Regions from separate parts of the Micromonospora sp. NPDC047670 genome, predicted to be linked through region 2. Evidence: riboswitches for the same ligand, from Rfam matches in the RefSeq annotation. Region 2 holds a riboswitch; each other region holds the start of a gene.

Region 1 (7,732 bases), on a different contig from region 2:
CTCGCCCTGCCCGCCCGCGTCCGGCGGCCGAGGCGGCGTACCGGCCGGGCCGGTGCCGCCGTCGCGTCCGCCGTGCTCGTCGGCGCGGTCGCCGCCTGCCTGCTCGCTCCCGCCCTCTGGCCGCTTGACGAGAGCGCGGTGGACCTGGCCCGTACCCGGCTCGCACCGTCACCCGCGCACCCCGCCGGCACCGACGACCTGGGCCGCGACGTGGCCCACCGCAGCCTCTACGGCCTGCGGGTCTCCCTGCTCGTCGGCGCGGTCGCCGCGCTGGTGGCCACCGTGATCGGCGGCCTCGTCGGGGCGGTGGCCGGCACCCTCGGCGGCCGGGTCGACCGGGCGCTGATGCGGGTGGTCGACACGATCGCGGCGCTGCCGCACCTGCTGCTGGGCATCTTCATCGTCGCGATGCTGCGCCCGAGCCTGGGCGCGGTGATCCTGTCGATCGGGCTGACGCACTGGCTCTCCACCGCCCGCATCGTCAGGTCGGAGCTGCTCAGCCTCCGCACCCGGCCGTTCGTCGACGCCGCGATCTCCGGCGGCGCCGGCCGCGCCCGGGTGATCACCCGGCACCTGCTCCCGCACGTGCTGCCCCGGCTGGCCCTGGCGACCACGCTGATGGTGCCGCACGCCGTCTGGCACGAGACCGCCCTGTCCTTCCTCGGCCTCGGCCTGCCCCCGCACCTGGCCTCGACCGGCAACATGATCAGCGATGGGCAGCGGTCCCTGCTCACCGGCGCCTGGTGGGCCAGCCTCGTGCCCGGCCTGCTGCTCGTCGTCGTCACGCTGGCCCTGGCCACCCTCACCGGCCGGTGGCGCGACCGCCTCGACCCGCGCGTACGAGCGGAGCTGAACCTGTGACCACCACCCGCGAGCACCTCGCCGCCGCGACCGCCGGCCCCACGTCCGGCCCACGCCCGGCCCTGCTGGACGTCGACGGGCTGACCGTCCGCTTCCAACTCCGCGACGCCGTGGTGCAGGCCGTCACCGACCTGCGCCTGACCGTCCACCCGGGCGAACTCCTGGCCGTGGTGGGGGAGTCCGGCTGCGGCAAGTCGGTGCTCGCCCACGCCCTGCTCGGCCTGCTCCCCGGCAATGCCACCGTCACGGGCCACGCCCGGCTGCGCCCGCCCGGCGGGGAGCAGGTCGACCTGATCGGCTGCACCGAGCGCCACCTCGCCCGCGCCGTACGCGGCCGCGCCGTCGGGCTGGTGCCGCAGAGCCCCGCCACCGCGCTGACCCCCGTACGCACCGGCCGGCGGCTGCTGGAAGAGACCCTGCGCGCCCACGGGCACGCCCGGCGCGACGCGCCCGTGGTCGCCGACCGGCTCGCCGCCGACGTCGGCCTCGACCCCGCCGACCTCGACCGCTACCCCCACGAGCTGTCCGGCGGCATGGCGCAGCGCCTGGCCACCGCCCTCGCCCTCGCCCCCGACCCGCCGCTGCTGCTCGCCGACGAACCCACCACCGGCCTCGACCGGCCCCTGGTCGACCACACCCTCGACCTGCTGCGCCGCCGCTGCGACGCCGGCGCCGCCGTCCTGCTCATCACCCACGACCTGGCCGCCGCCCGCCGGGTCGCCGACACCGTCGCCGTGATGTACGCCAGCCGGATCGTCGAGCGGCGACCCACCGGGGCGCTGTTCGAGACGCCCGCGCACCCCTACACCGCGGGCCTGCTCGACGCCCTGCCCGAGCGGGCGTTCCGCCCCGTGCCCGGCCACCCGCCCATGCTCACCGACCTGCCCGCCGGCTGCGCCTTCGCCCCGCGCTGCGACCGGGCCACCGACGCCTGCGGCACACCGCCCGCCCCGAGGCCGGACGACGCGGGCCACGTCGCCTGCCACCACCCGCTGCCCGTCGGAGTGTCGGCATGACCGCGGCCACGGCCGGCGGCCGGAGCGCCGCACCGGCCACGACCGGCACGGGGCTCGCCGCCCATCAGGTCACCGTCGCGTACGGCCGGCAGCGCGTCCTCGACCGCGTCGACCTGCACGTCGCCCCCGGCGAGACGGTCGGGCTGCACGGGCCCTCGGGCAGCGGTAAGTCGACCCTGGCCCGGGTCCTCGCCCTGCTGCACGCCCCCGACGCCGGGCACGTCACCCTCGACGGCCACCGGGTCGCCGGCGTCCGCCACCGGCTGCCGGCCGCCGTCCGCACCCGGGTCGCGATCCTGTTCCAGAGCCCCCGCGCCGCCACCGACCCGCGCCTCAGCCTCGCCGACGTCGTCGCGGAACCGCTGCGTGCCACCGGCGTACCGGCGGAGCGGGCCCGGGCCCGGGCGGTGGAGCTGGCGGACCTCGTCGGCCTCACCCCGGACCTGCTCGCCCGCCGCCCGCACGCGGTCAGCGACGGGCAGTTGCAACGGGCCTGCCTGGCCCGGGCGCTCGTGCACCGGCCGGCCTACCTGCTCTGCGACGAGGCCACCGCCATGCTCGATGCCTCCACCCAGGCCCACCTGGCCGCCGTCATCACCGACTACCAGCGAGAGCACGGCGCCGGCGTCCTGCTCATCACGCACGACCCGGCCCTGATGGCCCGCTGGGCGACCCGGGTGGTCGACCTCCCGCCCCCGCCGGGAGCCTGAACGCCGCCCGCCGCCCGGCCAGCCAGCCAGTCCGTCGCACGTCGCAGGCCGGATGCGGCGTGCCGGATGCCGCCCGCCGCCCCGGCCGTTCCGCCGCCCGTCCGCCCGGCCAGTTCGGCGCCCGGACGCGCCGCTGCCCGCCACCGAACATCGCGCCGGGCGGCACCTACCAGGCGCCGCGTGGCCGCGACCGTCCACAGTGGTAATACGGCCCCGCACCTATGGCATCTGTCACCCGTGACGGCCGCGCCGGGCGCGGGCTAGGGTGACGCTGCCGTGGTGTTTCGGGAAGCCGGTGGAAGACCGGTGCGGCCCTCGCCACTGTGATCGGGAAGTCCGCGGCCCTCGTCGTCAGAGGTCACTGGGCGTTGCACGCCTGGGAAGGCCGGCCACGGACGCACCTCCCGTCAGCCAGGAGACCGGCCACGGCACTGCGATGACCCGTCCACGAGGTGCTGGAAGGCGGTCCCGATGCGCGTGCGCGCTCTGCGGTCCACCCTGTCCCGGCGCGTTGCCGCGCCCCTGTCCGTCCTGCTCGTCCTGACCGGCGGCTGCGCAGCGGACGACCCCGCCACGAACTCCCCGGCCTCGGCCGCGTCGGTCACCCTGACCAACTGCGGTACGCCGGTCGGCGTCGTCGGACCACCCCGGCGGGCGGTGACCCTGAACCAGGCCGCCACCGAGATCATGCTGGCGCTCGGGCTGGCCGACCGCCTGGCCGGCACGGCGTACCTCGACGACGCGATCCTGCCCGAGCACACCGCCGCGTACGCCTCGGTGCCGGTGCTGTCCGAGGAGTATCCGGGGAAGGAGACCCTGCTGGAGGCGGCACCGGACTTCGTCTACGCGTCGTTCCACAGCGCCTTCGGCGACGAGGGTGTCGGTGACCGCGCGGCGCTGGCGGCGCTCGGCATCGGCACCTACCTCTCACCCGCCGGGTGCCCGGGGCAGCACCGGCCGGCGAGACTGACGGTCGAGGACGTGTTCGCCGAGATCCGCGACATCGCCGCCGTCTTCGGGGTCCCCGAGCGGGCCGAGAAGCTCGTCGCCGACCATCGGGCCCGGATCGCCGCCGCTGCCGCGAGCCTCGGCGGCGCATGGGACGTCTCCCTCCTCTGGTGGGACGCCCGCACCGACGCGCCGAGCGTGGGCGCCTGCTGCGGCGGTCCCAACATGATCATGTCGGCGGTCGGGGTCGGCAACGCGTTCGACGACCTCGCCGGCGCCTGGGCCGACACCAGCTGGGAGAGCGTCATCGCCCGCAACCCCGACGCGATCGTGCTGGTCGACGCGGCCTGGGACCCGGCCGCCGCGAAGAGGGCGTTCCTGGCCCGGCACGCCACTCTCCGGGAGCTGCCCGCGGTGGCGGGGCAACGGTTCGTCGTCATCCCGTTCTCGTCCACCACCGCCGGGGTGCGGGCGGTGCTGGGCATCGAGGCGCTCGTCGCGGGAGTGGCGCGGCTGCCCGCCCGCGCGGGCCGCTGACCGCCGTGGCCCGCCGCACCGCCGCGGCAGCCGTCGGCGCCGTCGCCTCCCGGCGTGCCCGCCCGGCCGGGACGGTCGCGCTGCTGGTCGCGCTGTTGGCGGGTCTGGTCGTGTCGATCGGCACGGCCGTCACCGTCGGGCCGGCCGACATTCCTGTGTCGACGGTCTGGGCGGTCGTGGCCGACCGCCTGGGCCTGGCCGACGTCGACGTGCCGCTGCTGCGCGAACACGTCGTCTGGCGGCTGCGCCTGCCCCGGGTGCTCGGCGCCGCCGTGGTGGGGGCCGGGCTGGCGGCCGCCGGGGCGGTGATGCAGACCGTCACCCGTAACCCGTTGGCCGACCCGTACCTGCTCGGGGTTTCCTCCGGGGCGTCGCTCGGGGCGGTCGCGGTGCTGGTGCTCGGCGTCGGTGGTGGGGTCGCCACGCTCACCGGTGGTGCCTTCGCCGGGGCGCTGGCCGCGTTCGCCGTCGTGGCGGGGGTGGCCGGCCGGCGGGCCGCGCTGGCACCCGCCAGGGTGGTGCTGGCCGGGGTCGCCGTCGCGCAGCTGTGCGGGGCGGCGACGTCGTTCGTCATCATCTGGGTCGCGGACCCGCACGCCACCCAGAGCATCACCTTCTGGCTCTCCGGATCGCTGGCCCGCGTCGACTGGACCGCCCTGGCCTGGGCCGGGCCGGTCCTGGTCGCAGTGCTCACCCTCGTGGCGGCACACGCCCGCGCGCTCAACGCCTTCGCCTTCGGCGAGGACGCGGCGTCGACCCTCGGCGTGTCCGTCACCCGGGTCCGCTGGCTGCTGCTGGTCGGCGCCGCGCTGCTCACCGCGGTGCTGGTCGCCGTCAGTGGCGCGGTGGGTTTCGTCGGGCTGATCCTGCCGCACGCCGCCCGGTTCCTCACCGGCCCGGACCACCGGCGCCTGCTGCCCGCCGTCGTCCTCGCCGGCGCGATTTTCCTGATCTGGGTGGACACCGCCGCGCGGACCCTGTTCGCGCCCCGGGAACTGCCGGTCGGCGTGCTGACCGCGCTGCTCGGGGTGCCCGCCTTCGTGGTGCTGCTGCACCGCCGGAAGGGGCGCGACTGATGCTCACCGTCACCGGAGTGTCCTGGGCCGTCGCGGCCCGGCCGATCCTCGACGGCGTCACCTGCGCGGTGCCGACGGGCAGCCTCGTCGGGCTGCTCGGCCCCAACGGCTGCGGCAAGAGCACGCTGCTGCGGATCGTCGCCCGGCTCGCCGCGCCGGACAGCGGCCGCGTCACCGTCGGCGGCGACGACGTCGCCACCCTGCCCCGCTCCGCGCTGGCCCGTCGCGCCGCGCTGCTCGCCCAGCACGCCGACACCGACGTGGACCTCACCGTCGGGGAGGTGGTGCTGCTCGGCCGCACCCCGCACCGCCGCTCGCGGTGGTCGGACAGCGCCGCCGACCGCGCCGCCGCCGCCGACGCGCTGGCCCGGGTGGACCTCGACGGGTACGCCGACCGCCGCTGGCAGACCCTCTCCGGCGGCGAACGGCAGCGGGTCCAACTGGCTCGCGCGCTCGCCCAGCAACCGCGCCTGCTGCTGCTCGACGAGCCCACCAACCACCTCGACATCGGTCACCAGTTGCACCTGCTGCACCTGGTCCGCCGGTCCGGGGTCACCACGCTGGCCGCGCTGCACGACCTCAACCTCGCCGCCATGTTCTGCGACACGGTGGTCGTCCTGGCCGCCGGGCGGGTCGTCGCCGCCGGCCCGCCCGCCGAGGTCCTCACCCTGCGGCTGCTCGCCGACGTGTACGACGTCCACGCCGACGTCGCGACGCACCCGACGACCGGACGGCCCACCATCACCTACCACCCGCCCGCGTCGTGACCAGCACGTGCCGTCGTCGCGACCGGGAACGAAGGAGTCCGCCATGACCGCCGCGCCGGGCTGCCTGGTCACCGTGTGCCGGGACTGCTGCTGCGGCAGTGCTCGCAAGCACCCCGCCGTCGACCACGACGCACAACTGCGACGACTGCGCGCCGCGCTGCCGGCGCCCCACCGGGTACGGGTCAGCGCGTGCCTCGACCTCTGCGCGCAGTCCAACCTGGTCGTCGTCCACCCCGCGTCGGCGGCGCGGCGCGCCGGTGCGCGGCCGGTCTGGTTCGGCCTGGTCCTGCACGACTCGGTGCTCGACGACATCGCCGCCTGGGTGCGCGCCGGCGGGCCGGGCGTCGCGCCGATGCCCGCCGCCCTGGAGTTGTCGGTGGTCGCCCCGACGCTTTAGGCGGGCGGGTGAGGCGGCCGGGCCGAGCGCCGTTCGAGGCGGAGCTGGCCCGCAGCGGGGTGGGCGGTTTCCCGGCCTGGCCCCGACGCCGTGTGGCCAGGCGGCATGGTGTGCCAGCCTGGCCCGCCGGGCTCGAGGGACAGCTCGTGGCGATGGGGGTTCACGCGCCCGGACCGTCCGACGGATCGTTCCGGCGCTGTTGATCACCTCGTCCGCCCCGCGGTCGGAGCGTGACCGGACCAGCAGGGTGTGGGCTGCGGCGCCGAGTGACCCGTTCTGAGATCCCTCGGTATTCAGCGTTGCTATCTACCGGTACCTAGTGTTACCGTCTACTGGTAGTCAACGTTGCTTAGTAGTGAGGGGGTGGCATGGGAAACCAGATGACGGAGATGCTGAAGGGCACTCTCGAAGGCATCGTCCTGGCGATCCTGGCCCGCAGATCCGCGTACGGCTACGAGATCACCGCGTGGCTGCGCGACCGCGGATTCTCGGACATCGCGGAAGGCACGATCTACGCGCTGCTCGTCCGCGTCGAGCAGCGCGGGTTCGTGGACGTGGAGAAGGTTCCCTCGGAGAAGGGGCCCCCGCGGAAGGTGTATTCGCTCAACGCCAAGGGGCGAGACCAGCTCGCCGAGTTCTGGAGGACGTGGAGCGTTCTCGCGGAACGCATCGAGCAGCTCCACCACAACGACAACCAAGACGAAGGAGTATGAGGGTGGCCGCGAAGTGGATCGAGATGCTCGTCGGGTCGTTTGAGCAGAAGAAGCAGTACAAGCACCACATGGCCCGCATGGAGGCCCTGCCGGAGCCCCATCGCAGCGCGGCCAAGGCTCTTCAGCGGTACTTCATGTACCAGGGAGGGATCCTCGACGGCGACACGCTCATCACGATGCTCGGCGACTTCGTCGACCTCTGGGAGCGTGCGGTCGCCGATGGAACGCCGGTCCGCGCGATCGTCGGCGGCGACCCGGTCGAGTTCGCCGAGACGTTCCTGCTGGCGTACTCCGGCAAGCAGTGGATAGACAAGGAACGCGAGCGCCTCCGGAAGGCGATCGACGCCGCCGCCGGCGAGGAGACGAGCGCATGACCACCGAGACGCGCGAACCCGCGATCAGGGTGCGGGCCATCACCAAGTCCTACAAGGACCTGCACGTGTTGCGGGGCGTCGACTTCGACGTGGCGGCCGGGAGCATCTTCGCTCTGCTCGGCTCGAACGGCGCCGGAAAGACCACGCTGGTGCGGATCCTGTCGACGTTGCTGAAGGCGAACGCCGGCACCGCGACCGTCCACGGCTTCGACGTCTCCTCGGCCCCGGGCGAGGTACGCAAGTCGATCAGCCTGACCGGGCAGTTCGCCGCAGTCGACGAAGTGCTGACCGGCCGGGAGAATCTGGTCCTGGTCGCGAAGCTCCGCCACCTGA
Region 2 (7,732 bases):
GCCCCGGTGGTGCGGCCCCGCCCGGTGCGGGCGCGGGAGCGCCGGCCGGGCACCCCGTCACCGATCCCCGGCGCGGTGAGCAGCCGCGCCCTCAGCCCCTGCCGGGGTACGGCCACCGGCTGCCCGCCCGCGCCGGGCCGGCCGGGCGCCGGTGCGGTCCGGCCGGTCCCGCCGTCGACGCCGGCGTCGGCCGCCGCGTCGTCGGCCCGGCCGGTTGCCTGGTCGCCGCCGGACCGGTCGGGCCACGTGCTGTCCGACCGGTCGGGCCGGGCGCCGTGGGGCCCGTTGCCCTCAGCCCGGTCCCGGCCGGCGTCGCCGTCGCGCCGGGAACCCGGCCCGTCCGCGTCGCCCGCCGCGTCCGGTCCGGGGCCGCCGTCGTCCCGGGATCCGCCGTCGTCGGGGGCGTTACCGGCGCCACCGGGGCCGCCCTGCGGACCGGGGTCGCGCGGGTCGTCGCCGGGACCGCCGGGACCGCCCGGGTCGTCGTCGGGGTCGTCGTCGCGGGCCCGGTCCAGGGCCTCGTCGAGGCGCTTCTCGTCCAGCCCCGGCGTGTCGAACGGGTCCCGGCGGCGCCGGTGCGGCAGCGCCAGCCGGGCGGCGACCCGGACGTCCTCCACCGTGACCACGTCCCGGCCGTGCCAGGCGGCGTGCGCCAGCGCGGTGCGGGCGGTGACGATGTCGGCGCGCATCCCGTCCACGTCGAACGCGGCGCACACCTCGGCGATCTGGCGCAGCGCGGCGTCGGGCAGCAGCACCCGCTCCAGCCGCTGGCGGGCGGCGGCGACCCGGCGGGCGACCTGCGCGTCGGCGTCGGCCCAGCGGGCGGCGAAGCCGGCCGGGTCGGCGTCGGCGGCGAGCCGGCGGCGGACCACCTCGACGCGTACGGCCGGGTCGCGGCTGGCGCCCACCTCCACGGTGAGCCCGAACCGGTCCAGCAGCTGCGGGCGCAGCTCCCCCTCCTCCGGGTTCATCGTGCCGACCAGCAGGAACCGCGACGCGTGGCTGACCGAGACGCCCTCGCGCTCCACGTGGCAGCGGCCCATCGCGGCCGCGTCGAGGAGCAGGTCGACCAGGTGGTCGTGGAGCAGGTTGACCTCGTCGACGTAGAGCACGCCGCGGTGGGCGGCGGCGAGCAGGCCGGGCTCGAAGGCACGGACGCCCGCGCCGAGCGCCTTCTCCAGGTCGAGCGAGCCGACCACCCGGTCCTCGGCGGCGCCGACCGGCAGTTCCACCAGCCGGGCGGGACGTCGCTCGGCGGCCGGCGCGTCGGGGTGCGGGCCGTCCGGGCAGGACGGGTCGGGGGCGGCGGGGTCGCAGGCGAAGCGGCACCCGGCCACCCGGTCCACGGGCGGCAGCAGCGCGGCCAGGGCCCGTACGGCCGTCGACTTGGCGGTGCCCTTCTCGCCGCGGACGAGCACCCCGCCGATCGCCGGGGAGACCGCGTTGAGCAGCAGGGCGAGCCGCATGTCGTCCATGCCCAGCACGGCGCTGAACGGGTAGGTGCTCACTGCCTCGCCTCCGTTCGCGACTGCGGGGCTCGCAGAACCGGCTCACTCCTCGCGCTCACTGCCGGTCCTCCAGGTCGCCCTCGCTGGCCAGGTACGCCTCCCGCAGCCGGTCCAGGGTGGTCGGGTCGGGGGCGGCCCACAGGCCCCGGTCGGCCGCCTCGAGCAGCCGCTCGGTGATGCCGCGCAGCGCCCACGGGTTCGACTGCTCCAGGAACTCCCGGGTGGTCTCGTCGAAGACGTACGCGGCGGCCAGGTGCTCGTACATCCAGTCGTCGACGACGCCGGCGGTGGCGTCGTAGCCGAACAGGTAGTCCACGGTGGCCGCCAGCTCGAACGCGCCCTTGTAGCCGTGCCGGCGCATCGCGGCGATCCACTTCGGGTTGACCACCCGGGCCCGGAACACCCGGCGGGTCTCCTCGCCGAGGGTGCGGGTGCGCACGTCGTGCGGCATCGCCGAGTCCCCCACGTACGCGGCCGGGGACGCGCCGGTGAGGTGGCGGACCATCGCCACCATCCCGCCGTGGTACTGGAAGTAGTCGTCGGAGTCGACGATGTCGTGCTCGCGGGTGTCCTGGTTCTTCACCGCCACCGCGATCCGGGCGAAGGAGCGTTCCATGTCGGCGCGCGCCTCCCGCCCGTCCAGCCCCCGGCCGTAGGCGTAGCCGCCCCACACGGCGTACACCTCGGCGAGGTCGGCGTCGCTGCGCCAGTTGCGGGCGTCGATCAGCGGCAGGAGCCCGGCCCCGTACGCGCCCGGCTTCGAGCCGAAGACGCGGGCGGTGGCCCGTCGCTCGTCGCCGTGCTCGGCGAGGTCGGCGGCGACGTGCGCGCGCACGAAGTTCTCCTCGGCGGGCTCGTCCAGGGCGGCCACCAGCCGCACCGCGTCGTCGATGAGCGCGACCACGTGCGGGAAGGCGTCCCGGAAGAAGCCGGAGATGCGCACCGTCACGTCGACGCGGGGACGGCCCAGCTCGGCCGTCGGCACCACCTCGACCCCGGTGACCCGGCGGGAGCGGTCGTCCCACGTCGGGCGGCAGCCGAGCAGCGCCAGGACCTCGGCGATGTCGTCGCCCTGGGTGCGCATGGCGCTGGTGCCCCAGACGGTGAGGCCGACGGAGCGCGGGTACTCGCCGGTGTCGGCGAGGTGCCGGGCGAGCAGCGAGTCGGCGAGCGCGACCCCGACGTCCCAGGCGTTGCGGCTGGGGATGGCCTTCGGGTCCACGGAGTAGAAGTTCCGGCCGGTGGGGAGCACGTTGACCAGGCCCCGGGTGGGCGAGCCGGACGGGCCCGGCGGCACGAACCGCCCGTCGAGGGCGCCCACCACCCGGTCGATCTCGTCGGTCGTGCGGTCCAGCCGGGGCACCAGCTCGGTGGCGGCGAAGCGGAGCACGGCGGCGGCGTCCGGGACGGCCCGGCCGGTGACCTCCTCGACCACCGCGTCGACCTTGTCGGCGTCCCAGCCGAGGGTCTCCATGCCGACGACCAGCCGGCGCGCGAGGGCCTCGATCAGGTCGACGGCGTCGGCGGCGGTGCCGGCCGGCCCGTCGACGGCCTCGGTCAGCGCCCCGGGCAGGGCCAGTCGCTGTCCCGGCTCGGCGAGCAGCGCCTGCTCGTCCAGCCCGTACGCGGCGGCGAGGGCCTGGCGCAGGCCGGGCAGGGCGCGGGCGCCGCCCCAGACCTGCGGGGCCCGCAGCACGGCGAGGACGAGGTTGACCCGGGGCTCGCCGGTGGGCGCGGCGGCCAGGATGTGCAGGCCGTCGCGGATCTGCACGTCCTTGACCTCGCAGAGGTAGCCGTCGAGGTGCAGCACGAAGTCGTCGAAGTCGTCGGCGGCGGGCATGTCCTCGGTGTGCAGGTCGTGGTGCAGCTCGGCGGCGCGGACGAGCTGCCAGATCTGGGCCTGCACGGTGGGCACCTTGGCCGGGTCGAGCGCCTGCACGGTGGCGTACTCGTCGAGGAGCTGCTCCAGCTTCGCCAGGTCGCCGTACGTCTCGGCGCGGGCCATCGGCGGCACCAGGTGGTCGACGACGACGGCGTGCGCCCGGCGCTTGGCCTGGGTGCCCTCGCCGGGGTCGTTGACGATGAACGGGTAGACCAGCGGCAGGTCGCCGAGGACGGCGTCGGGGGCGCAGTCGGCGGCCAGCCCGAGGCCCTTGCCGGGCAGCCACTCCAGGGTGCCGTGCTTGCCCAGGTGCACCACCGCGTCCGCGCCGAAGCCGCCGTCGGCGGCCGGCGCGGCCAGCCAGCGGTACGCGGCCAGGTAGTGGTGGCTCGGCGGCAGGTCCGGGTCGTGGTAGATGGCGATCGGGTTCTCCCCGAAGCCGCGCGGCGGCTGGATCAGCAGCACCACGTTGCCGAAGCGCAGCCCGGCGAGCACGATGTCCCCGTCGTCGGTGTAGAGCCCGCCGGGCGGCTCCCCCCAGTGGGCGAGCATCCGCTCCCGCAGCTCCGCCGGCACCTGGTCGAACCAGCGCCGGTAGACCTCCCCGGGCACCCGCGCCTCGGCGGCGGCGAGCTGTTCGGGGGTGAGCCACTCGACGTCGTGTCCGCCGGCGGCGATGAGCGCGTGGATGAGCGCGTCGCCGTCGTCGGGCACCGGGGCGTCGCCGAGGTGGTAGCCGGCCTCGGCCAGCGCGGCGAGCAGCCGGACCGCCGAGGCCGGGGTGTCCAGTCCGACGGCGTTGCCGACCCGGGAGTGCTTGGTCGGGTAGGAGCTGAGCACGACGGCGAGGCGCTTGTCGGCGTTGGGCACGTGCCGCAGCCGGGCGTGCCGCACGGCGATGCCGGCGACCCGGGCGGCCCGTTCCGGGTCGGCGACGTAGCTGGAGAGCCCGTCGGCGTCGATCCGCTTGAACGAGAACGGAACGGTGACGATCCGGCCGTCGAACTCGGGGATGGCCACCTGCATCGCGGCGTCCAGCGGGGACAGCCCGGCGTCGCTGGCGGCCCACTGCTCACGGGTGCTGGTGAGGCAGAGCGCCTGGATCACCGGCACGTCGAGGGCGGCGAGGGCGCCCACGTCCCAGGCGTCCTCGTCGCCCCCGCCCGAGGCGTCCGCGGCGACCGTGCCGCCGGCGGCGAGCACCGTGACCAGCAGGGCGTCGCAGCGGGCGAAGAGCCCGAGCGGCCCCGCGCCGGCGGTGAGGCCGCGCAGCGAGCCGCAGAAGATGGGCAGCGGGTTGCCGCCGGCCGCGTCGACCGCGTCGGCGAGGGCGTCGACGAACCCGGTGTTCCCGGCGAGGGCGTGCGCCCGGTAGAAGACGATCCCGACCGTCGGCCGCTCGGGATGCGCCGGGCGGTCGCCGTGGACGCCGTACGTCGGGGTGGGCGCGGGCGGGGCGAACCCCTCGCCGGTGAGCAGCACCGTGTCGGAGAGGAAGCGGGCGAGCTGGGCGAGGTTCTCCGGCCCGCCCTCGACCAGGTAGGCCAGCGCCTGGGTGGCCACGCCGGCGGGGACGGTGGAGGCCGCCATCAGCTGCGCGTCCGGCAGGGACTCGCCGCTGAGCACGACCGTCGGCACGCCGGAGGCGAGGACCGTGGCGAGCCCGTCCGGCCACGCCTGCCGGCCGCCGAGCAGGCGTACGACCGCGAGGTCGGCGCCGTCGAGCAGCGCCGGCACGTCGTCGGCGGCGACCCGGGCGGGGTTGGCGAGCCGGTAGTCGGCGCCGCTGGCGCGGGCGGCGAGCAGGTCGGTGTCGGCGGTGGACAACAGCAGGATGCGCACGGACAGCTCCGGAGAGTGACGCCCGGGCCGGCGCGGGGACGACCGGGGCGAGGCGAGGGGTGGGCGCGGTTCAGCGGTTCCGGCGGGCCGGGACGCGGCTCACCGGCGGGCCGGCGGGATCGGGCGGCGCGGTACGGGCGTCAGGGACGGGCGGCGCGGCGGCCGGGGGTGGGCACACCACGCCGGGCCGGGCGCGTGGCGCGACGGCCGGACGGGGCTGCGGAGCTGCGGCTGCTCGGCGGCGCGCTGTCGCGCCGGGGCACGATGCGACGATGGTCGTCGACGGCGGAGACGGGGTGCGTCATCGGGTCCTCCTCGGGTGTCCACGCCCTGGGGTCACTCCCGACGGCCGAAGTATCCTGGCTCCCGGATCGACGCTCACCCCCGGTCTTCCAACCGCGCACGCACGGCCGTGACTCACGAGGGGGGATCGCTCCCCGGTGACAGTGGCGGGACCGCGCCGGAATCGCACCGGCTTCCTTCACTGCCGTCAGGCCGCGAATGCTGCCACACCCCCGGGCAGCCGGTCAACGTCACCCCACCCGGGCGGGAGGCCCCCACTCGATCGACGGACGGCGATCAACCGTTCGACCGCGCCCGTTCAGGCAGTGTCGTCGGTCGATCGGTCGGCAATTCCCGTCGGGCCGGGAACCGACGACGCGCAACGGGGAACGGCCCGCCCGCGCCGCGCCCTTCCGCCCCCGCCCGCGCCGGGCGTACCGGGGTCGTTCCGCCTTCCCACCAGGGGTGCTCCGGCGTACGGGGATCCGGCACCCGCCGCCGGCACGGGTCGCGGCGTTCACGGCTGCCGATGCCACTTCTCACCGGTCGGCGAGCCCCGATTCGTAGCCCGCGATCACCAGTTGCGCCCGGTCACGGGCGGCCAGCTTCGTCATCAGGCGGCCGATGTGCGTCTTGACGGTGCCCCGGCTGAGGTGCAGGTGCTGCTCGATCTCGGCGTTGGAGAGCCCTCGGGTGATCAACGTCAACACGTCCCGTTCCCGCGGGGTCACCCCGTCGAGCCTCCCCGGCGCCCGGCGCGCCGCCGGCGTGCGGACGAACTCGGCGATGAGCCGGCGGGTGACGCTCGGGGCCAGCAACGCCTCGCCCGCGGCGACCACCCTGATCGCGTCGAGCAGCCGTACGGGCGGGGTGTCCTTGAGCAGGAAGCCGCTCGCCCCGGCCCGCAGCGCCCGGTACACGTACTCGTCGAGGTCGAACGTGGTGAGGACGAGCACCCGGGGCGCGTCCCGGCCAGCGGTGACCTGCCCGGTGGCGGTGATGCCGTCCATTTCGGGCATCCTGACGTCCATCAGGACCACGTCGGGCGAGTGTGTCCTCGCGAGCTCGACGGCCTCGCGCCCGGTGCCCGCCTCGGCCACCACCGTCATGCCGGGGGTGGCGTCGACCAGCAGGCGGAGGGTGCCGCGCAGCAGCGCCTCGTCGTCGGCCAGGAGCACGCGCACCGGCTCACCCATCGTCCGGCACCGCCGGGGTGAACGGCAGCCGGGCGCGGACGGCGAACCCGCCGCCAGGCGCGCGGCCGGCCTCCAGGGTGCCGCCGTGCATCGCCGCCCGTTCGCGCATCCCCCGCAGGCCGTGGCCGGGTCCCAACCCGCGCCCCGCCCGTCCGTCGTCGACGACGGCGACGCTCAGCGCCCCGGGCTCGGTCGCGACGGTGAGCCGGCAGCGCGCCGGGCCGGCGTGGCGCAGCACGTTGGTGAGCGCCTCCTGCGCGATGCGGTACGCCGAGGCCCGCACGGCCGCCGGCACCCGCGACAGGTCGGCCGCCCGGTCGACGTCGACGGTGACGCCGGCGGCACGGACGTCCCCGACCAGCCGGTCGAGTTCGGTGAAGCTCGGTGCGGTGTCGGCCGGGTCGCGCAGGGCGCCGAGCACGACCCGGACGTCGTCGAGGGCCGTCCGGCTGACCCGCTCGATCGCCGCCAGCGCCGCCCGGCCCTGTCCGGGATGGCTCTCCGCGAGGTGGTTCGCGACCGCCGCCTTCATCGCGATGAGGCTGAGGCTGTGCCCGACCACGTCGTGGATGTCGCGGGCGATGCGCAGCCGTTCCTCGGCCACCGCCCGGCCGGCGCGCAGCTCGGCGACCTGGGCGGCGTGCCGCCGCCGGGCGCGTACCGCGCGGGCCAGCGCCCACGAGCCGGCGAGGACGGTCGCGGCGTAGAGCAGGACCGGCACCGGGGTGGCGGCGAACGACTCCTGTCCCGCCGGGGTCGGGACGACCGGCAGTCCGGGGACCGTCGCGCCCACCACCGCCGCGGCCGTGACGGCCGCGGCGACCCCGGCGAGCGCCGACACGGCCCGCCGGGTGGGGGCGGACAGGGCGACCGGCCAGAGCGCGTACGCGATCGCGAACACCACGGCCTCACCGGCGGTGCCGACGGCGGCCGCCACCGACCCGGCGATCGCCACGACGACGAGCACCGGCACCGGCCGGCGGCGGCGCACGGCCAGCGGCGGCCCGAACAGCAGGGCCAGG
Region 3 (7,732 bases), on a different contig from region 2:
CAAGCCGGATCGCCGTACCGCAGCTCGGCGCAGCGCCGCTGGTCCGCCTCGCCGAGGCCGAAGCCGAGGTCCAGCCGCCACGGCCCGGCGATCTCCTCGGCCAGGAACCGGCCCACCGGCCGACCGTCGACCCGCCGCACCAGCTCGCCCACCAGGTGCCCGTACGTCCAGGCGTGCTCGCCCGCGACGGAACCCGGCGGCCACTCCGGCTCGGCGGCGGCCAGGTCGGCGCAGAGCAGGTCCCAGTCGGCGATCGCGGCGGCCGGCCGGGGCACCGGGAAGGCCGGCAGCCCGGCGGTGTGCGTGAGCACCTGCCGGACGGTGGCCGGGGTGCGGAAGCCGGGCCAGTGCGCGGCGACCGGGTCGTCCAGGTCGAGCCGGCCCCGGTCGACCAGCATCAGCAGGCAGAGCGCCGCGACCGGCTTGCCGACCGAGTAGACGTTCACCAGCGTCTCCGGCCGCCACGCCCGCCCCGGCGACCGCACGCCGCCGACGAGGTCGACGACCGGCTCGCCGTCGTACCAGATCGCCAGGCCGGCCCCGGTCTCCCGGCCGGCGGCGAGCAGCTCGGCGAAGCAGTCGTGGACGGCGGAGAAGCGTGCGCGCATCCGGCCACCGTAGGCGGCCGGGAGCCGACGGGCAGCGGAATTCCGGGGGTGATCGTTGGCCCGCAACCGGGCGGTGCGCAATGCTGGCGGGATGGCGGAGCCGGAAGTGGTGGACGTGGTCGTGGTCGGGCTCGGGGTCGGCGGCGAGGAGGTGGCCGGCCGGCTCGCGGAGGCCGGGCTGACCGTCGTCGGCGTCGAGCGCGACCTGGTCGGCGGGGAGTGCCCCTACTGGGGCTGCATCCCGAGCAAGATGATGATCAGGGCGGCCAACGCGATCGCCGAGGCGCGCCGGATCGACGGGCTCGCCGGCGCCGCCGAGGTCCGGCCCGACTGGGCGCCGGTGGCGAAGCGGATCCGCGAGGAGGCCACCGACACCTGGGACGACACGGTCGCGGTGGAACGCTTCACCGGCAAGGGCGGCCGGTTCGTCCGGGGCAGCGCCCGCCTCGACGGCCCCGGCCGGGTCCGGGTCGGCGAGCGGGTGTTCCAGGCCCGGCACGGGATCGTGCTGGGCACCGGCACCAAGCCGTCCGTGCCGCCGGTCGACGGGCTGGCCGACACGCCGTACTGGACCAACCGCCAGGCGATCGAGGTCGAGGAGCTGCCGGAGTCGCTGCTGGTGCTGGGCGGCGGCGCGATCGGTCTGGAGCTGGCCCAGGTCTTCGCCCGGTTCGGGGTCCGGGTCACCGTCGTCGAGGCGGCGGACCGGGTGCTCGCCGTCGAGGAGCCCGAGGCGTCCGAGGTGGCCGCCGCCGCGCTGCGCGCCGACGGCGTCCAGATCCACACCGGGGTGCGGGCGGAGCGGGTCGGCCACGACGGGCGCGGCTTCACCCTGCGCGGGGCCGGCGGGGCGCGGTTCACCGCCGAGCGGCTGCTGGTGGTGACCGGCCGCCGGGCCCACCTGGACGAGCTGGGCCTGGACACCGTCGGGGTGGACGCCGGGCAGCGTTACCTGGTTGTCGACGACCGGCTGCACGTCACGGAGGGGATCTGGGCGGTCGGCGACGTCACCGGCGAGGGGGCGTTCACCCACGTCGCGATGTACCAGGCGGGAATCGTCGTCGCCGACGTGCTCGACCACGTCGCGCGCGCCGACGGCGGGCCGGACGCCAGCGGGACCGCCCGCGTGACGGGCGGCGCGGTCGGCGCGTCGGGCGCCGCCGGGGCGGACGGTTCCGCCGGCGCGGTGCCGCGCGCCGACTACCGCGCGCTGCCCCGGGTCACCTTCACCGACCCCGAGGTCGGCGCGGTCGGCCTCACCGAACGGCAGGCCCGCGAGCGGGGGATCAACGTGCAGGTCGGCCTCTCCGAGCTGCCGTCGTCGGCGCGGGGCTGGATCCACAAGAGCGGCAACGAGGGCTTCGTCAAGCTGGTCGCCGACGCCGACCGGGGCGTACTGGTCGGCGCGACGTCGGTCGGCCCGGCCGGCGGCGAGGTGCTCTCCGGGCTGGCGGTGGCGGTGCACGCGGCCGTGCCGCTCGGCCGGCTCCGGCAGATGATCTACGCGTACCCGACGTTCCACCGGGCGATCGAGGACGCCCTGCGCAACCTCCGCTAGGCGGCCGGGCGCGGATCCCGCCGCCGTCGGCCCAAGGGGATCAGCGTGTCTCTGCCGGTCGGGGGCGGACCAGGGTCGCGCCCAGCGCGGCGCCGACCACGCAGGCCACCCCGACCGCCTGCGGCCAGGCCAGCACCTCGCCCAGCAGGACCAGCCCGACCAGCGCGCCGATCGCCGGCTCCAGGCTGAGCAGGATCGCGAAGACCCGGGCCGGCATCCGGCGCAGCGCGGCCAACTCCGCCGAGTACGGCAGCACCGACGACAGCAGCGCCACCGCGACGCCCAGCGCGAGGGTCCACGGGTCGAGCAGCGCCGTGCCGCTGCCGGCGACCCCGAACGGCAGTACGGCCAGTGCGGCGACGGCCATCCCCAGCGCGAGACCCCGGCTGCCCGGCACGCGGGCGCTGACCGCCTTGCCGAGCAGCACGTACCCGGCCCAGCCGACCGCGATGGCGACGCAGAGCAGCAGCCCCACCCGGTCCAGCCCGGTCCCGCCGAGCCCGCTGATCAGCAGCACCCCGCCGCCGGCCAGGACCGCCCACGCCACGTCGGCGGGGCGGCGGCTGCCGGCGAGCGACACCAGCAACGGCCCCGCGAAGCCGATGGTGACCGCGACGCCGAGCGGCACCCGGTGCAGGGCCGCGTAGAAGGCGAGGTTCATCAGCGCCAGGGTGAGCCCGAACGCCCCGACCAGGCCGGCGGTGCGCCAGCCCAGCCGCAGCCCGGGCCGGGCGACGAGCAGCAGGATCAGCGCGGCGAAGCCGAGCCGCAGCGTGGTCGTACCGCCGGCGCTGGTGCTGCCGAAGAGCTGCTTGGCGACGGCCGCCCCGACCTGGGTGGAGAGCATGCCCAGCAGCATCAGCAGGGGCGGCGGCACGGCCCGGGGCCGGCCGAGGGCGACGGTCAGCCGGGCCGCCGGGTGGCCGGCCGGCAGCGGGCGGGAGGCGAGTGCGTACACCCGGACCACGGTGCTCGCGGACGGCGCGCCGCGCGACCGGATTTCCACGCCCGCCCCGGCGACGCCGGGCACCCGCCCGTCGGCGGTGCGCCGCCGATCCCGCTACCATGCCGGGCGGCACGATCATGTGAGGTGCCCCGCGCGAGCGGGGAGAATCGGGAAGCCGGTGCGAATCCGGCACGGGCCCGCCGCGGTGACCGGGGAGCCACCGTCCACGCGCGAGAGCGCAGCCACTGGCCCGGACGGGCCGGGAAGGCGGACGGCCAGGCGTCGATCCGGGAGTCCGAAGACCGGCCTCGCGTCAGGTGCCCACGCCCGGAGCGTGGGCCGAGCGCAGCGGGAGCCTGCCTTGGATCTGTACGACGTCATCCACCGCCGCCGGGACGTACGCGCCCAGTTCACCGGGGCGCCGGTGCCCGAGGAGACGCTGCACCGCGTGCTGGCGGCGGCGCACGCGGCGCCGAGCGTCGGCTACTCCCAGCCCTGGGACTTCATCGTCGTGCGGGACCCGGAGCTGCGGCGCCGGTTCCACGAGCACGTCCACACCGAGCGGGAGACCTTCGCCGCCACGCTGGAGGGGGAGGCGGCCGAGCGGTTCGCCCGCATCAAGATCGACGGGGTGCTGGAGTCCACCCTGTCGGTGGTGGTCACCTACGACCCGGCCCGGGGCGGCCCCGCCGTGCTCGGCCGGCACGCCATCGCCGACACGGGGCTCTACTCGGCCTGCCTCGCCATCCAGAACCTCTGGCTGGCCGCGACCGCCGAAGGGCTCGGCGTCGGTTGGGTGTCGTTCTACCGCGAGCCGTGGCTGGCGGACCTGCTCGGCATCCCCGACGGCGTACGGCCGGTGGCGTGGCTCTGCGTCGGCCCGGTCACCCACTTCGAGCGCGTGCCCGACCTGGCCCGGCACGGCTGGCGGCAGAAGCGCCCGCTGGCCGAGGCGATCCACCACGACCGCTGGACGCCCCCGGGCCCCTGACCCAACCACCGGCGGACCCGGCTGGCGGACCCGGCCGGCGCGGACGCAGGCGGCCGGCGGCGCAACTTCCCGGAAAGAGTCGCCTCCCGGCGTGCCGAGGCCACTCTTTCCGGGAAGTTGCGCCTCTCGGCTCTGCCGGGCGCCGACCTCACCGCCTCGGGGGCGGCGCGTCCGGTTGTGGGCCGGCAGGGGCCTCGTCACGTACCGCTGCGGATCCGTCACCGGCGACCGGTTTGCGGCCGCTCCTGCCGGGAAGTCGGTACGGGTGCGAGCACTGATGACGAAGATCGAGCAGGCCTCCGGGCTGGACCGGATCGGCGACCGGTTGCAGCGCGCCGTCCAGGCCACCCTCCGTCCGCAGCGGGTCCGTGACCTGCTGCACGGCGTCTGGCTGGGGCACCCGTTGCACCCCGCGATGGTGCAGGTGCCGGTCGGCGCGTGGATCAGCACCGCGGTGCTGGACCTGATGCCGGGGCAGCGCAGGGCCGCCACCACGCTCTGCGCGGTGGGCACCGTCAGCGCGCTGCCGGCGGCGGTCGCCGGGCTCAACGACTGGGCGGCGCTCGCCCGCGACCAGCGCCGGATCGGCCTGGTGCACGCCGCCTCCAACAGCGTGGGCCTGGCGTTCTACGCCGGCTCGGTCGCCGCCCGGATGTCCGGCCGGCACAACCTCGGCCGTACGCTGGGTTTCCTCGGGCTCAGCGCCGCGAGCATGGGGGCTTACCTCGGCGGACACCTGGCGTACAAGCAGGGCGCGCAGGTCAACCAGAGCATCTCCGAACTGCACCGGATGAGCGACGGCTGGCACTCGATCGCCGACATGGCCACTCTGCCGCAGCGGAAGCTGATCACCCGGGAGGTCGACGACGTCTCGGTGATCCTCTACCGACACGGCGACGACGTGACCGTGATGCTGGAGCGGTGCCCGCACCAGAGCGGCCCGCTCGGCGAGGGCGAGGTGCGGGAGGTCGACGGGCACGAGTGCGTGGTCTGCCCCTGGCACGGCAGCACGTTCCGGCTCAACGGCGGCGAGGTCGTGCACGGGCCGTCCGGCAACGACCAGCAGGTCCTGCCCACCCGCATCGTCAACGGCATGCTGGAGACCCGCCTCCCCTGACCGCCCCCGCCGCACCCTCCCGCCTGCCGTCGTTGTCGTCCTGATCGGCGTGCCCCGCAGCAACGTCCTGGCCGGAGCGCGAGTCCCGGCGTGGGTCAGGGGCGGCGGTGGCGGCCGACGGGGCCTTCCCGGGTGGCGTCGGCGTGCGCCCGCGCCTGGGCACCGACCACCGGTCCGGCGTGCCGGTTCCCGCTCGCGCCGCCGTGCCCGCTCGCGCCGTGCTGGCCGCTTGCGCCGCCGTGCCCGCTTGCGCCGCCGTGCCCGCTCGCGCCGTGCTGGCCGCTTGCGCCGCCGTGCCCGCTTGCGCCGCCGTGGCCGCTTGCCCCGCGGTGGCTGCTCGCGCCGCCGCCGGCACCTGAGCGGCGTGCCGTGCTGGTGCCGGCCGGTACGGGGGCGGGGCGGCGGCGCAGGCCCAGGACCGCGCCGATCTGCGCGCCGACGATGCTCGCCACCGCCAGGACGGCGGAGACCGCGAGCGGCCGGTTCACCCGGTCGGGCTCGCCGGGCCGGGCCGCCCCGACGGTCACCGTCGGACCGTCGTCGCCGGGCGCGTCCGCCGGCGGCGCGGGGGCCTCCGCCGGCGGGGGTGACGTCGGCCGCTCCGGCGCGGCCTGTTCCGGCGCGGCCTGTTCCGGCGCGGGCCGGGGGGCCGGGGCGGTTGGTGCGGGGCGGGCGACGAGGTGGCCGGTGGCGTGCCGGCGGGCACCCCGGTCCTCGGCCTCCTGCGGGAGCCTCAGCAACTGGCCCGGGTGGATCCGGTCCGGGTCGGCGAGCCGGTTCAGCGCGGCCAGCTCGCGGTAGTCGCCGAAGTCGTCCAGGTAGCGCTGGGCGACGGTGCCCAGGTGGTCGCCCCGGGCGACCCGGTAGACCGCCGGGTCTTCGTCCGGGTCCGCCGGAACAGGCTGGACCGCCGGGGCGGCGCGGGTCACCGGGCCGGCCCGGCCCGCGACCGGCTGGACGGTCGGGGCGGCGGAGTCCGGCCAGGCGGCCCGGGGCGTGACCGCCGCCGCGGTCGCCGTGGTCGGCGCCGGCGGGGCGTACGGGCCGGCGACCGCAGTGGCCGCGCTCGCCGCCGGGCTGGCCGCGACGATCAGCGCGACCGACCCGACGAGCGCGGCGGCCGCCCGCTGCTGGCGGCTCATGCCGGGCAGCCGGGGCGCCGGCCGGCGCAGCGCCTGCGCGCAGAGTTCCACCAGCACCGAGAGGGCGAAGGTGGCCCAGCCGAACCACCCGGCCAGCGCCAGGGCGCGCAGGAACAGCCGCCCGTCGTCGCGGCTGGTCAGGGTCGCGCCGATCTCCGCGACGGTGGGCAGGTGGTCGGGCAGCGGGTTGCCGGCGAGGGCGAGCAGCGCCACCGGCGCGCCGGCCAGCACCGCGCAGAGCACGACGAGCGCGCCGAACCCGGTCAGGATGCGTCCGGTCCGCCGTACGGCGGAACGCCCCGATGCGGCCATGGCTGCCTTCCTTCCTACGGTGCCCCGGTGAGCGGCCGCGCGGTCGCCTCGCCGGAGACGGTGACGGTCTCGTCGAAGCCGAACAGGCCGAGCATGGATCGGTGGTGCGTGACGGTGACCCGTACCCGGACCCGGGTCTCCCCGTCGACCACCGGGAAGCTGACGGCGTGGCCGGTGACGCCGGCCGCGGCGAGGTAGGCGGCGACGGCCCGGCGGGCCTGCGGGCGGTCGATCCGCGTCGGCCCGCCCTCGATGGCGGTGGCCCGGTCGATGGCCTGGCCACCGGCGCGGGCGGCCTCGGCCGCGAGGTTGCCGGCCCGCTGCAACGTGCGCAGTTGGCCCGCGCCGTCGAAGGCCATGCCGATGACGGCGAGGACCCCCACCATCGCCACCGCGAGGAAGACGCTCACCCGCCCGTCGTCCCGTCCGCCGGGCCGGCCGTGACGGGCGGTCATCCCCGACTCCGGTAGCGGTCCAGCGGCGAGGTGAAGCTCGCCGACACCCGCCTGCCGGCCGGCATCCCCGGCAGGGCCGACAGGCGCAGGTCCTGGTAGGAGACCGTGCAGGCGATCCGGACGGTGACCGAGGCGTCCTGCCCGGCCGGGCTGCGGAACGCCGCGTCGAAGCTGGTGGCGCGACCACGTACCGCGCCGCTGAAGGTCACCTGCGGAGCGCCGACGCAGTCCAGGCCGCGCCAGTCGAGCTGCCGGCGGGCCGCGTCCCGGGCCTCCGCCCGGGCCGTGCGGGCGTCCCGGGAGATCGAGGCGGCGCGGGCCGCGTCGTGGGCGGCGGCGTCGATCGCCTCGGCCGCCACGGCGGTACGCCCGGCGACGCCGGCCAGCACGATCAGCGCGATGAAGGCCGGGGCGAGCACCGCCACCTCGATCGAGACCGAGCCCCGCTCGGCGGTACGGCTCACGGCGTCGTCCACCGTTCCACCGTCCCGTGCGCGGTCTGCCGCACCGGGAAGTCGACCCCGGGTACGACCGACAGGGAGCGGCCGTGCACCGTGCAGGTCACCTCGGTGGCGCTGGTCTGGCAGCTCGGGGCGGGGTCGT

What was found. Region 2 has a riboswitch for cobalamin ahead of cobN (cobaltochelatase subunit CobN). Riboswitches for the same ligand answer to the same signal wherever they lie in the genome.
Region 1: another riboswitch for cobalamin. It lies ahead of ACGF7U_RS02190 (ABC transporter substrate-binding protein); the one in region 2 lies ahead of cobN (cobaltochelatase subunit CobN).
Region 3: another riboswitch for cobalamin. It lies ahead of bluB (5,6-dimethylbenzimidazole synthase); the one in region 2 lies ahead of cobN (cobaltochelatase subunit CobN).

Annotation. Positions count from the first base shown of each region.
Region 1 is NZ_JBIDDA010000001.1:461,851-469,582, forward strand. Features, by position in the region: gene ACGF7U_RS02175 (ABC transporter permease) at 1-861, shown strand, start outside; gene ACGF7U_RS02180 (ABC transporter ATP-binding protein) at 858-1,877, shown strand; gene ACGF7U_RS02185 (ABC transporter ATP-binding protein) at 1,874-2,587, shown strand; cobalamin riboswitch at 2,848-3,030, shown strand; gene ACGF7U_RS02190 (ABC transporter substrate-binding protein) at 3,059-4,072, shown strand; gene ACGF7U_RS02195 (FecCD family ABC transporter permease) at 4,078-5,148, shown strand; gene ACGF7U_RS02200 (ABC transporter ATP-binding protein) at 5,148-5,915, shown strand; gene ACGF7U_RS02205 (hypothetical protein) at 5,959-6,312, shown strand; gene ACGF7U_RS02210 (PadR family transcriptional regulator) at 6,681-7,025, shown strand; gene ACGF7U_RS02215 (DUF1048 domain-containing protein) at 7,022-7,399, shown strand; gene ACGF7U_RS02220 (ABC transporter ATP-binding protein) at 7,396-7,732, shown strand, end outside.
Region 2 is NZ_JBIDDA010000008.1:149,251-156,982, reverse strand. Features, by position in the region: partial or broken gene ACGF7U_RS20720 (VWA domain-containing protein) at 1-1,475, opposite strand, end outside; gene cobN (cobaltochelatase subunit CobN) at 1,564-5,232, opposite strand; cobalamin riboswitch at 5,585-5,714, opposite strand; gene ACGF7U_RS20710 (response regulator) at 6,054-6,710, opposite strand; gene ACGF7U_RS20705 (sensor histidine kinase) at 6,703-7,732, opposite strand, start outside.
Region 3 is NZ_JBIDDA010000001.1:89,499-97,230, forward strand. Features, by position in the region: gene ACGF7U_RS00420 (serine hydrolase domain-containing protein) at 1-608, opposite strand, end outside; gene ACGF7U_RS00425 (dihydrolipoyl dehydrogenase family protein) at 700-2,166, shown strand; gene ACGF7U_RS00430 (DMT family transporter) at 2,207-3,124, opposite strand; cobalamin riboswitch at 3,238-3,438, shown strand; gene bluB (5,6-dimethylbenzimidazole synthase) at 3,474-4,103, shown strand; gene ACGF7U_RS00440 (Rieske 2Fe-2S domain-containing protein) at 4,381-5,220, shown strand; partial or broken gene ACGF7U_RS00445 (LysM peptidoglycan-binding domain-containing protein) at 5,595-6,674, opposite strand; gene ACGF7U_RS00450 (pilus assembly protein TadG-related protein) at 6,689-7,129, opposite strand; gene ACGF7U_RS00455 (TadE/TadG family type IV pilus assembly protein) at 7,126-7,605, opposite strand; gene ACGF7U_RS00460 (TadE family protein) at 7,590-7,732, opposite strand, start outside.